DNA from 4 places in the Shewanella sp. T24-MNA-CIBAN-0130 genome. Region 1 is predicted to be linked to each of the others. Evidence: predicted binding sites of a transcription regulator. Region 1 holds the regulator's gene; each other region holds the start of a gene.
What was found. The regulator MetJ, encoded in region 1, represses methionine synthesis genes. The targets are predictions, from matches to a motif close to TAGACGTCTAGACGTCTA.

Region 1 (3,219 bases):
CTTAATTTGGGCAAAACCACAGCTAACTTAAACTCGAATTAAGCTAATTTAAGCCAAATTAAGCTGATTTAATCGCGTTAACAGCAGCTAAGCCAGCTTTAATGTCGGCCACAAGGTCCTCAGCATCTTCAATGCCAACCGATAATCTCAATAAAGTCTCTTTAATACCAGCCTCTTTCCTTGCTTGTGGGTCCATAGCTCTGTGGGTCATCGTGGCCGGAACAGCGACTAAGCTTTCCACTCCGCCTAAACTTTCCGCAATACTAAACAGGGATAATGCCTGTAAAAATGCCTCCACTTCAGCTTCACCACCGAACAACTCAAAGCTTAACATCGCGCCAAAGCCTTGTTGTTGTTTTGCCGCAATGTCGTGACCAGGATGGTCTTTTAATCCCGGATAATACACCTTGGACACCACAGCACTGGCACTCAATAACGCAACAATTTTTTGCGCATTACGCTGATGCTCACGAATTCGCACCGCTAAAGTGCGCAAGCCACGCAAGGTTAAGTAACTGTCAAAAGCAGATCCCGTTAACCCTAACGTATTTGACCACCAATGCAATAATTCACCCACTTCAGCATCTTTAGCCACCACAGCGCCACCCACCACATCACTGTGACCATTAATGTATTTAGTGGTTGAGTGAATAACGATGTCAGCACCCAATAACAAGGGTTGTTGTAATATTGGCGATAAAAAGGTGTTATCTACCGCCACTAACGCACCGACGTCATGGCAGGCTCGGCTAATAGCACTAATATCGACCACCCGCAGCAGTGGATTCGATGGCGTTTCTAACCAGACCATTTTCGGTTTTTGGGCAATGGCTTGGTTCAATGCTTGTGCATCAGTTTGATCAACAACCAACAACTTAAATTGACCTTTTTTAGCCAAATGCGTAAATAGGCGATAACTACCACCATAACAATCATGCGGCACCACTAATAAATCATCTGGACCAAGTAAGCTAGTCACTAAGGTAATGGCGGCCATGCCAGTACAGGTCACTACACCTGTAGCGCCTTGCTCAAGTTTGGCCAGCGCTTCACCTAAAATACAGCGGGTCGGATTACCCGATCGGCTGTAATCAAACTCGCGCGGATTGTTGTGACCATCGAAGGAATAATTGGTTGATAAATAAATTGGGGGCACTATGGCGCCATGCTGTGTGTCTGTTTCAATACCCTGGCGAACGGCCAATGTGGCGCTTTGATGCTTAGTCATAATTGACTCCTAAAAATGTCACAAACACACAAAGAGATGTCTAGACGTCTAAATCTACCGAAGAGATCTTCATCCGTCAACAAAAATAGACGCTTAGACGTCTAAACATCAAGAAATCTATTTGCATCGAGATTAAATATTCGCAATAATTTGACTAGAGAGTGTAACGGTTTAAAATCTGCACCGTATTTATCGTTAAGGGTAAGTTAATGACTGAATGGAATGGCGAATATATCAGCCCATATGCCGAACACGGCAAAAAAAGTGAACAAGTAAAAAAGATAACAGTTTCTATACCTCTAAAAGTACTAAAAATACTGACAGATGAGCGTACCAGACGCCAGATAAACAATCTGCGTCATGCAACCAACAGTGAACTGCTGTGCGAAGCATTTTTGCATGCGTACACAGGTCAACCTTTGCCTTATGATATTGATTTATCAAAAGATCAACCTGACAGCATTCCAAGTGAAGCGAAAAAATTAATGGATGATATGGGGATCGAGTGGGAAGAGCTCGAATAATTCACTGGTTAGTGATTACCTCACAAACTGTTAAACTGCCCTTTTAAGAAGCAGTGATGTTGTTAACGAGAATTTATGATGCCATTTATCGATCCAACAACCTTGATACTGGCATCAGTTATCGTGTTTTTTGGCGCACTAACCCAAAGCTTAATTGGTTTTGGGTTAGCCGTTGTTGCCAGCCCGCTGCTGTACATTGTTAATCCTCAATTAGTCCCAGTGCCCATTATTGCCATGGGTTTTGCTATCTCTGCCATGACACTTTTTCGAGAGCGCGGACACTTACAGTTTAATGGTCTGCAATATGCGCTATTAGGCCGTATTCCTGGGGGATTCTTAGGTGCTGGATTATTATTGTTTGCGCCCCAACCCATATTAGGCTTAATTATTGCGGCTATTGTGTTTATTGCCGTGATCCTGAGTACCTATCGCGTTACCGCACCAATAAATCGCAGCAGTTTATTTATCGCCGGGGTATTTTCGGGCATATTTGCTAATATCGCTGCCATTGGAGGTCCACCAATGGCTATATTGCTTGCAGGCAAAGATGCCAGTCAATTTCGAGCCGCATTATCAGCCTTCTTTGTCTTTAGCTCATTAATTGCGCTAGCTATTCTAGCTGTTGTTGGCTTAGTTGAGCTCAAGCACTTATGGTTATCACTGTTGTTATTGCCTTCAGTGATTGCGGGCTACCTTGTCGCTGGCCGATTAATTGGCCGCATCGATAAAGAAAAAACCCGTATGGCGACATTAATATTATGTAGCATTAGCGCAACAATATTGGTCATCATGTCGGTCAACACATTAATCTCTGCTAATTAATCTCTGCCTATTAACAGCCCTTTTTTTTTATCGCATACGATTCAGACATAAACAACAACACATTCTTATATGTGGCCGAACATCTATCACTACCTAGTACCATGTTACCTAACAAAATTTTATCCTCTGCACAATAGATCTGCATCACAGTTGTTCATTAGATTTCTTTCAATTAACTTTTTTTCAATTAGATTTTTCTCATGAATATGATCTACTTCAAATTAACAATACCTATTTTTAGGTAACATTCTTTACAGCAAAGAAATGATCACATGTTGCTAATGCTTCAACCATAAAAAAGCTCTATAGAGGATAAAATGATGAACACATACGTTAAAGTTGGTATCGCAATCGCCATTGCATTATCACTCGGTAGCCAAGTAATGGCAGCCGATGGTGGTAACCCTAAAAAAGGCAAACACCTGTACAAAAAAGAATGTAAAGCGTGCCACAGTGTCAATAGTGAAGGCGTAGAACTCACTCCAATGACAAAAACCATGAGCCAGTGGGATCGATTTTTTACCCGTGATATGCACAAAGCTAAACCCGCCATTTTTGAAGCCTTATCAGAAAAAGACCTGAAAGACATTCAACAGTTTTTGTATGATCACGCAGCTGATTCAGACCAACCAGCAACCTGCGGTT
Region 2 (3,219 bases), on a different contig from region 1:
GAATACTTTGATCTAGGCCTGCCAGACGGAAAATTAATCTTGGGAAATGGGGATGCGCTGACATCACTTGATAGTAGGTCTGCATCAAGCTTGCCGGGCCATGGGCTTGTTTTTCTTTATTCACCTTGTAGAGCTCTTGTTTCACTGGCGCCGCAGTCTCTCGCAACATCGCGATAAACAGATTTTGTTTAGAGCCAAAGTAATAGCGAATAAGCCCAGGATCAGTGCCTGCAAGCGCCGCGACATCACGAACGGTAACCTGAGAGTAGTCACGTTCGACAAAAAGAGATCTTGCCGCCTGAATAAGCTTATCGCGATTTTGGGTCTCTCCACTGGGGCGTCCCACTTTATTCTTGCTATCAGGCATACAGAATTCCTCAGTTAAAGAATTATTTTAAGAGCAGAGCACATTAATTGGCAGTGAAATAATTCCACAAAATCAGCGATAACGAAGAATACAGCTATTAACAAGTTGTTAAATATGAATAAAAAACTATAACAGCATGAGTATAACCCTTTATGTTTAGCGGGGAGGTGATTTGGTTAATGCTTTAGAACCTTTGTATAACCATGTAGGGTTTTTATCTCAGTTTTTTATCTAGTGCCTTCTGGCAGAAGACGGTATCTGTCATTAAACGTTTCTCCCTATGCTGCAATATTGGCTACATCGTAGACTTTGCCGCTTTCCAAGCTTGTGATAAAAATTGGCAATATGTTGCTGAAACAGCTTGAGTTACGCCCTATAACTCAACTCGGTTTTAAAGCCATAGTATGTTGTCATTTGGATGCTCAAGTGTTCGGCCTCATTGGGCTTGTCATCCTCAACCTGTTTGACGACAAGCAGCCTGAAGCAATCGAATAAGATAATAAACATATATTGATAATAAATTTCTATTAAACATAGGCTTAGATCAATAAAAAACACCTACTATTATGTTGATTGGTTGAACATTTCTGCGGCTAACTGACGTCCCCCATCGCTTAACCCAAGTAGAAGTTAAATCAGCCTTGCTCTGGCGGTGAAAACTCGCGTAGTATAGACGTCTATACGTTTATATGTCCAAAAGGCTATCTTAAAAGGTAATCATTTAGAAGATGCGCATTGTAAGCAGCAATTGTAATCAACAGTTGTACACAGAAATGATGTTATCGCCCTATTATTGTAAAAATAAGGGTATGCTTATCTCAATCAAGGTATCAAGCAACATAGTGATAAAAAGGTAACTGTTATGGCTAAATCGACTTCTTACAGTCAAACACTTGAACAACTTAATGCATTGTTAGCGCAGCGAATTGTGATTTTAGATGGCGCCATGGGCACCATGATCCAAGACCATAAGTTGGAAGAAGAAGATTATCGTGGTGAGCGCTTTAAAGATTGGCATTGCGATGTTAAAGGCAACAATGACTTATTAGTACTCAGCCAAGCGCAAATCATTAAAGATATTCATACTCAGTACCTATTGAACGGTGCCGACATTATTGAAACCAATACCTTTAACGCTACCACCATTGCTATGGCCGACTACGACATGCAGTCACTGGCCGCCGAAATTAACTTAGCCGGTGCCAGAATTGCCCGCCAAGCTGCCGACGAAGTAGCTGCGCAAACAGGCTTGCCACGTTACGTTGCCGGCGTATTAGGGCCAACTAACCGCACCTGTTCTATCAGCCCAGACGTGAACGACCCAGGGTTTCGTAATGTCAGCTTTGATCAACTCGTCGAAGCCTATGTCGAATCGACCAGCGCCTTAATCGAAGGCGGCGCCGATATCATTATGGTTGAAACCATTTTTGATACCTTAAACGCCAAAGCCGCCCTATTTGCGATTGAAAAAGTATTTGATCAACTTGGCGATCGCTTACCCGTTATGATCTCCGGCACCATCACCGACGCATCGGGCCGCACCTTAACCGGCCAAACTACCGAAGCGTTTTATAACTCACTGCGCCACATTAAGCCGTTATCCATTGGCCTTAACTGCGCCCTTGGGCCAAAAGAGCTGCGTCCTTACGTTGAAGAATTGTCACGTATTGCCGAGTGTTATGTTTCCGCCCATCCAAATGCGGGCTTACCCAACGAGTTTGGCGGCTACGATGAAACCCCAGAAGAGATGGCTGAAGTCATCAACCAATGGGCCCAAGAAGGCATGCTCAATATTGTCGGCGGTTGTTGCGGTAGCACCCCCGCCCACATTAATGCCATTCGTGAAGCAGTACTCAGACATGAACCAAGACACATTCCAGACATTCCTGTGGCGTGTCGGTTGTCGGGGTTAGAGCCACTGACCATCGATAAAAACTCGCTATTCGTCAACGTCGGCGAGCGCGCCAACGTGACAGGCTCAGCCAAGTTTTTACGCTTAATTAAGCAAGAAAAGTTTGAAGAAGCCCTCGATGTGGTGCGCGAGCAAGTCGAAAACGGCGCCCAAATTATCGACGTCAACATGGACGAAGGCATGCTCGATGGCGTGGCTTCCATGGCGAAGTTTTTAAACTTAATTGCCTCTGAGCCAGATATCTCCCGCGTGCCGATCATGATCGACTCGTCTAAATGGGAAGTGATTGAAGCGGGCCTTAAATGCGTCCAAGGCAAGTCCATTGTTAACTCGATTTCGATGAAAGAAGGTGAAGCCAAATTTATCGAGCAAGCCACCTTAGTGAAACGCTATGGCGCCGCCGCCATTATAATGGCCTTTGACGAAGACGGCCAAGCCGACACGCGTGAACGTAAAACCCAAATCTGTACCCGTGCTTACCGTATTTTGGTTGATGTGGTCGGCTTTCCACCAGAAGATATTATTTTCGACCCCAACATCTTCGCCATTGCCACCGGTATTGATGAACACGACAACTATGCTGTCGACTTTATCGAAGCCATTAAAGACATCAAAACCACCTTGCCACATGCAATGATCTCCGGTGGTGTGTCTAACGTGTCATTCTCGTTTAGGGGTAACAACCCAGTACGTGAAGCGATTCATGCGGTATTTTTATACCATGCTATTCAAGCCGGCATGGACATGGGCATTGTCAACGCGGGTCAGTTAACCATATACGATGATATAGATCCCGAGCTTAAAAAACGGGTTGAAAACGTAGTACAAAACTTACCTTGCCCGGTTGCCGACTCAAGCAACACCGAACAGCTACTCGACATCGCCGAAACCTTTCGCGGCGATGGCTCCCAAGTGGCCAAAAAAGAAGATTTAGCCTGGC
Region 3 (3,219 bases), on a different contig from region 1:
CGGTGTTGGAACTAAAATTGATGCGGATGAAATGCAAACATTAGCACTATTTAGTGTGTTTGGTCAGGTGATTGCGCTAACGGCTTTTGCTTATTTAAATGCTGAGTTATCTCGGCCCGTATCATTGACAGTAATAAAATCACTGATTGATAAGCAACAACAACAGTTATCACTTGATGCATTTGAGTCATTAGGTTTGGATGATGATTTACGCGATGAATTTTTAATTGCCCATAACTTACGCCAAACACAAAACCCTGATTCTCCAGGACTTGTGCTTCGACGCGTGTTATCTAAACGACAATTACTGATCAACCCGCTGTAGTATTATGCCTTCATTTGCTACAAGTTCGAGCCACTTTTGGATTAAATTTGCATTAGTGGCATCGCGGCGATAAGCACCAAACAATGGACGCTTTAGTCCTTCTGCCCCTAATTTAACCGCAGTAAGATTCAGCCCCTGACTTTCTCTGATAGACCAAGTTGGCAGGGTTGCTATGCCGTCATTACAGGCAACACGCTGCAATAGCATTGAGGTTAAATCACATTGCTTTTGCTCGCCAGGTTCAATACCCGCGGGCTCTAAAAAGTGTTTGTATATATCTAAGCGCGCTAACGGCACGGGGTAACTAATTAAGGTTTGCTTTGCCAATTGGGCTGGCGTTACAAACGCTTGTGCCGCTAAGGTGTTATCACTGGCTACAATTAATTTAACTTCAAAATCAAATAGATGCTGGTAAGCGACACTGTGTCCCGGCACTGGATCTGAGGTTAGCACTATGTCTAAACTCCCCGTCTGCAATGCATTGAGTGAATCAAATAAATGCCGACTTGAAATATCAATTTGAGCCGCTGGCGCATGTTGTTTAAATTGCTCAATAACAGGCATTAACCAACGAAAACAACTATGGCATTCAATGCCGAGCTTAAGCTGTTGGCTTTCACCCTCTAAACCGCGTTTAAGATCCGACTCGGTTGCAATCACTTTCGGTAAGATTTCTTCCGCTAAATTTAGCAGACGTGAGCCTTCATGAGTAAAGGTTAACGGCTTACTCTTACGAACAAAAATACTTGAGTTAATCCGTGTCTCTAACTCTTTTATTTGATGAGAAAGCGCCGACTGGGTGACAAACCGTTTTTTAGCCGCACCCGCTAAACTGCCACTTTCTTTTAACGCCATCAGGGTACGAAGGTGTCTAAGCTCTATCATTTTCTCTCCACATGAATCTTGCTCAACTATTTGATGAAATCAATTCGATTGCTTGACAACAGAATAACACAATAAACTTCTAGACGTCCAGACGCCTATGCAGGTTTTCTGCATAAATGGTATAAATTTTTGCTTAACGAAAAGGCAAGCAGTATGAAAATTTCAAGTTTAGGATTTCCTCGCATAGGACGTCAGCGTGAATTGAAGTTTGCTTTAGAGCGCTATTGGCGCAGTGAAGCCACATTAACGGAGTTGAAAAACGTTGCCTGTGAATTAAAACGCACCCATTGGCAGTGGCAAGCAGATGCAGGTGTTGAATTACTGCCTGTAGGGGATTTTGCTTATTATGACCAAGTGTTAACCCTGAGTGCGACCTTAAATGTGATCCCCGCTCGTCATCGGGTCACTCAAGCTGATGGCAGCCAAGCCCCTGTCGATATTGACACCTTATTTCGCGTGGCTCGTGGCCGTTCGCAAACCGGCCAACATGCGTGTGCGGCAGAAATGACCAAGTTTTTTAATACTAACTACCATTATCAAGTGCCAGAATTGAGCGCTGATCAAGCGTTCGAAATAGCCTACGACCAACTGTTTGATGATGTTACAGAAGCGCAGCAATTAGGTCATCAAGCAAAACCTGTGCTGCTCGGTCCAGTGACGTATTTATACTTATCTAAAAGCCTCACTGAGTTTAATAAGTTGGTGTTATTACCGCCGTTACTGGTTGCTTATCAGCAAATTTTGTCTCGTTTTGCAGCCCAAGGTGTGAGTTGGGTGCAATTTGATGAACCGGTATTAGCGGCAGACTTAACCGATGAGTGGCAGCAAGCTATTCGTCAAAGTTATCAAACGTTAGCGCAACAAAAGCCAGCATCTTTAAATATTTTACTCGCCAGTTATTACGGTTCTATTGCCCATCATCAAGCATTGGTGAGTGCATTACCGGTTGAGGGGCTACATCTTGATTTAGTCAGCGCGCCAGAACAGCTTGATGTGTTTGTTAATGCGCTTTCTAGTCAACAGGTACTTTCTATTGGGGTGGTTAATGGTCGCAATGTGTGGGCTGCTGATGTTGATTTGATTGCTGATAAAGTGACCGAATTAGCGACCAGGTTAGGCGATCGTTTGTGGATTGCACCTTCATGTTCATTGTTGCATTGTCCTGTGGATGTCGAGGTTGAAAGCCAATTAATTACGCCATTACTTGGCCAATTAGCTTTTGCGAAACAAAAATTATTTGAACTTAACGAAATTTATCAATTAATCGTTGGGCAAGGTTCAGCAACTAGCCAAGCGATTATTGATCGTTGCCAGCAACGCCGCTTGGCAAAAGCTGCAGCAGCTAATCAACAGGTTGTTGAACGTGTGTCGCAGTTAACCGCTGATGATTTTGAACGTGACAGTCCATTTGCCCGCCGTATCATTGCCCAACAACAAAAGTTAGCGCTGCCATTATTACCCACAACCACCATAGGTTCATTTCCGCAAACGCCAGCCATTCGGGGGTTACGCAGTCGCTGGCGTAAAGGCGAAATCAATGACAATGATTACCGATCACAGCTTGAGCAAGTTACTCAAGACACCATTTCTCGTCAACTTAAATTGGGTCTCGACGTGCTAGTCCACGGCGAAGCTGAGCGTAATGACATGGTGGAGTATTTTGGTGAACAATTAGACGGTGTTGGGTTTACTCAATTTGGTTGGGTGCAAAGTTATGGTTCTCGTTGCGTTAAGCCACCGTTAATTTATGGCGATGTGTCTCGTCCAAAACCAATGACGGTCGACTGGGCTACCTATGCGCAAAGCTTAACCGACAAGCCCGTTAAAGGCATGCTAACGGGTCCGGTGACCATTTTACATTGGTCGTTCGCTCGTGAAGATATTCCTCGTAAAGATATTGCCAACCAACTTGCATTAGCAGTACGTGACGAAGTGGTCGATTTAGAAAGCGCAGGTATTGGCATTATTCAAATTGATGAGCCAGCATTTCGTGAAGGTTTACCGATTAA
Region 4 (3,219 bases), on a different contig from region 1:
TTATGTGTGTTGAAACGGCTCATTTTGATCATTGTTAATGAGCCTATCACCCCGTATTTATGGCGCTGTCACTTCAGCGTCATGGAGTTGCATTATCACTAATGGCCGTTGCTCACTGTGATATCGATGATATAACTGCATTATCTCTGCCGGTAACCTAGCAAACGCACTCGGGTCTATCACCATAAAGTGCTGCCGTTGATATAAGCCAATTAACCAGGGGTGGGCAAATAAGAAGCAATGTCTACTCGTTAATTTGGGCGCGATAAATTGCAATAACTGACTTGAAAGTTGTTGGCCACGATAGTGAGGATGGACTAATAATCCACTTATCAATTGATATTGGCCTATCGGTTTAATTCTTATTGCGGCAACGATTGTTTGCTGATTTAAGTCTGTGCTATCTGTGCCAGAAGAGTGTAGGTGATGAATCACTGCAACCGCTTCTTTTTGGGCTAATCGAGCATAAGGCATATGCTGACGATAAAATAATTTGAGTGCAGACCACGCTTTTATAGCAGAAAGTTTACTGGCACAGTGCTTGATAGCCGTGAGTTCAATCGCAGTCGGATTAGTTGCTCTTGGGTTAACCGCAATGGATTTAGTCGCAACAGATGGCTGGTGGTTTGCCGTTATCTTTGTGTCTAGCCAAGTGGGGTGATACATAACGTGAGCCATTTGTGAGATCAAATAATAGTCTAATAAATCAGATAAAATAAAACCGCCAATGGCGGTTTTATTTTTGATATCGTTTTGCTTAGCCTAAAGTCGCTAGGCTAAGACGATATGCGTTTCTTCATTATAGCCCAGCATCAGCCCGAAGGATTTCAGCTTTATCTGTCGCTTCCCAAGGGAATATATCGCGACCGAAATGACCATAAGCAGCGGTTTGTTGGTAGATTGGACGTGCCAAATCTAGCATTGCCGTTAAGCCATATGGACGTAACTCAAAGTGTTGACGAATCAATTTGATTAACACTTCTTCAGACACTTTACCGGTACCGAATGTTTCAATACTGATAGATGTTGGCTCTGCCACACCAATGGCGTAAGACACTTGAAGTTCACAGCGATCAGCAAGGCCAGCCGCAACAATGTTTTTAGCCACATAACGTGCAGCGTAAGCGGCACTTCGATCTACTTTAGATGGGTCTTTACCAGAGAATGCTCCGCCGCCATGACGGGCCATTCCGCCGTAAGTATCTACGATAATCTTACGTCCGGTTAAACCACAATCACCAACAGGTCCACCAATTACAAAGCGACCGGTAGGATTAATAAAGTATTTAGTGTCTTTATTTAACCATTGTGCCGGTAATACAGGCTTGATGATGGTTTCCATTACCGCTTCAATCAAATCAGCTTGTTTCACGTCTTCACGATGTTGCGTTGACAATACAATCGCATCGATACCGATGATTTTGCCATCGTCATAGGCAAACGTTACTTGGCTTTTCGCATCTGGGCGTAACCAAGGTAGGGTGCCATCTTTACGCACTTCAGACTGACGCTTAACTAATTTGTGCGCGTAAGTGATAGGTGCAGGCATCAATACATCGGTTTCATTGCTGGCATAGCCAAACATTAAGCCCTGGTCACCCGCGCCTTGTTCAGCCGGATCTGAGCGATCAACACCTTGATTAATGTCTGGTGACTGTTTGCCAATGGCGTTCAGTACAGCACATGAATCTGCATCAAAACCCATATCCGAATTGGTGTAACCGATTTCGCGCACGGTTTTACGGGTAATTTCTTCAATATCTACCCAAGCAGAAGTGGTGACTTCGCCGCCCACTAATACCATACCGGTTTTAACATATGTTTCGCACGCAACACGAGCTTTTGGATCTTGCTCAAGTATTGCGTCTAATACCGCATCAGAAATCTGATCGGCGATTTTATCTGGATGACCTTCTGAGACAGACTCAGAGGTAAACAAGTGCTTTGCCATAATAGGAAAATCTCGTTGGTTGCATTTGAATATACGTCTAGACGTCTATTTTAGTCGAAATCGAATCTGATAACACCCCCCCTATACGAATTTAACTTTATAATTGTGCAGTGATGCATGAATATTTTATATTCAAAATAACTATTTTTAGCTTCGTTGCTAATTAACTAATTGATTATAAATAATTTTAGATGTTTTTATGGTTTTTTATAATCACTTTAGTGCCAAAAATTGAACAATATCAGGGTTGATTATTAGGCTTTAAATGGCGATATAAGGTTATGTTTGACTGATATGGCGCTGTTTTCAAGCTTGACTGTCAATAAATAATGACTTAGCTCATCAATGCCCTTCATTGGTATTTGAGCATATGGCTAGGTACTAGGTCGCTTCGCTGCTTGATGCTATAAAATCTTAGCAGCGAAGCGGTCCCTATTCCTGAGATGACAAGCGGTGACGAGCGATATCAAGAGATGATAAGCCACGAGCCTAGGTGCTAGACCGCTCTATCCGTGAGCGCAGCGTTCGCTTGTTATCTCTTGTTATCGTTTCTGAAGCTGTCCCTAGTAGGACAGAGTCCGCTCCTAGCAGCCGCAGGCGCTCTATTCCTAGACCCTTGAACTGGGTCAATTCTGGACATGCACAATCCTGTCTTTCGAGGTCGTTTGGGTATAAATATGCAATGTGAGAAATTTTAATTTGCGTCACATCGCCTAGTAGGGGAAAATATGACTTCACAATTGTCAGCTACTCACAAACAAGCAGGAGAGAGCATGTCATCTCGTAAAGTACTCGCTAACGCCATTCGCGCCCTAAGTATGGATGCGGTTCAAAAAGCCAATTCTGGTCATCCAGGTGCCCCTATGGGTATGGCTGATATTGCCGAAGTGCTATGGAATGATTTTCTAAAGCACAATCCAACTAATCCTAACTGGGTCGATCGCGATCGTTTTGTACTATCAAACGGTCATGGCTCTATGCTTATATACTCTTTACTGCATTTATCGGGTTATGAATTGCCAATTGAAGAGCTAAAACAATTCCGTCAATTACATTCAAAAACCCCTGGTCATCCAGAATATGGTTACACCCCTGGCATTGAAACCACAACCGGTCCTTTAGGCGCGGGGCTCAGTAATGCTGTTGGTATGGCAATTGCTGAAAAAACCTTAGCGGCTCAGTTTAATCGCCCAGGCCACGAGATTGTTGATCACTTTACCTACTGTTTCTTAGGCGATGGTTGTTTAATGGAAGGTATTTCTCACGAA

Region 2: metH (methionine synthase) is a predicted target of MetJ. The motif match lies at 1,038-1,055, and genes of this name have one in related genera.
Region 3: metE (5-methyltetrahydropteroyltriglutamate--homocysteine S-methyltransferase) is a predicted target of MetJ. The motif match lies at 1,283-1,300, and genes of this name have one in related genera.
Region 4: metK (methionine adenosyltransferase) is a predicted target of MetJ. The motif match lies at 1,982-1,999, and genes of this name have one in related genera.

What each region holds. Positions count from the first base shown of each region.
Region 1 covers NZ_JBEOPP010000003.1:44,311-47,529, reverse strand. Annotated here, with positions in the region: gene metB (cystathionine gamma-synthase) at 59-1,228, opposite strand; gene metJ (met regulon transcriptional regulator MetJ) at 1,438-1,752, shown strand; gene AAEZ02_RS01955 (sulfite exporter TauE/SafE family protein) at 1,828-2,574, shown strand; gene AAEZ02_RS01950 (c-type cytochrome) at 2,892-3,219, shown strand, end outside.
Region 2 covers NZ_JBEOPP010000004.1:12,391-15,609, forward strand. Annotated here, with positions in the region: gene AAEZ02_RS02565 (TetR/AcrR family transcriptional regulator) at 1-367, opposite strand, end outside; gene metH (methionine synthase) at 1,230-3,219, shown strand, end outside.
Region 3 covers NZ_JBEOPP010000004.1:67,486-70,704, reverse strand. Annotated here, with positions in the region: gene AAEZ02_RS02790 (HDOD domain-containing protein) at 1-325, shown strand, start outside; gene AAEZ02_RS02785 (LysR family transcriptional regulator) at 305-1,210, opposite strand; gene metE (5-methyltetrahydropteroyltriglutamate--homocysteine S-methyltransferase) at 1,364-3,219, shown strand, end outside.
Region 4 covers NZ_JBEOPP010000041.1:33,794-37,012, reverse strand. Annotated here, with positions in the region: gene AAEZ02_RS15470 (hypothetical protein) at 1-38, shown strand, start outside; gene AAEZ02_RS15465 (GNAT family N-acetyltransferase) at 58-666, opposite strand; gene metK (methionine adenosyltransferase) at 800-1,951, opposite strand; gene tkt (transketolase) at 2,725-3,219, shown strand, end outside.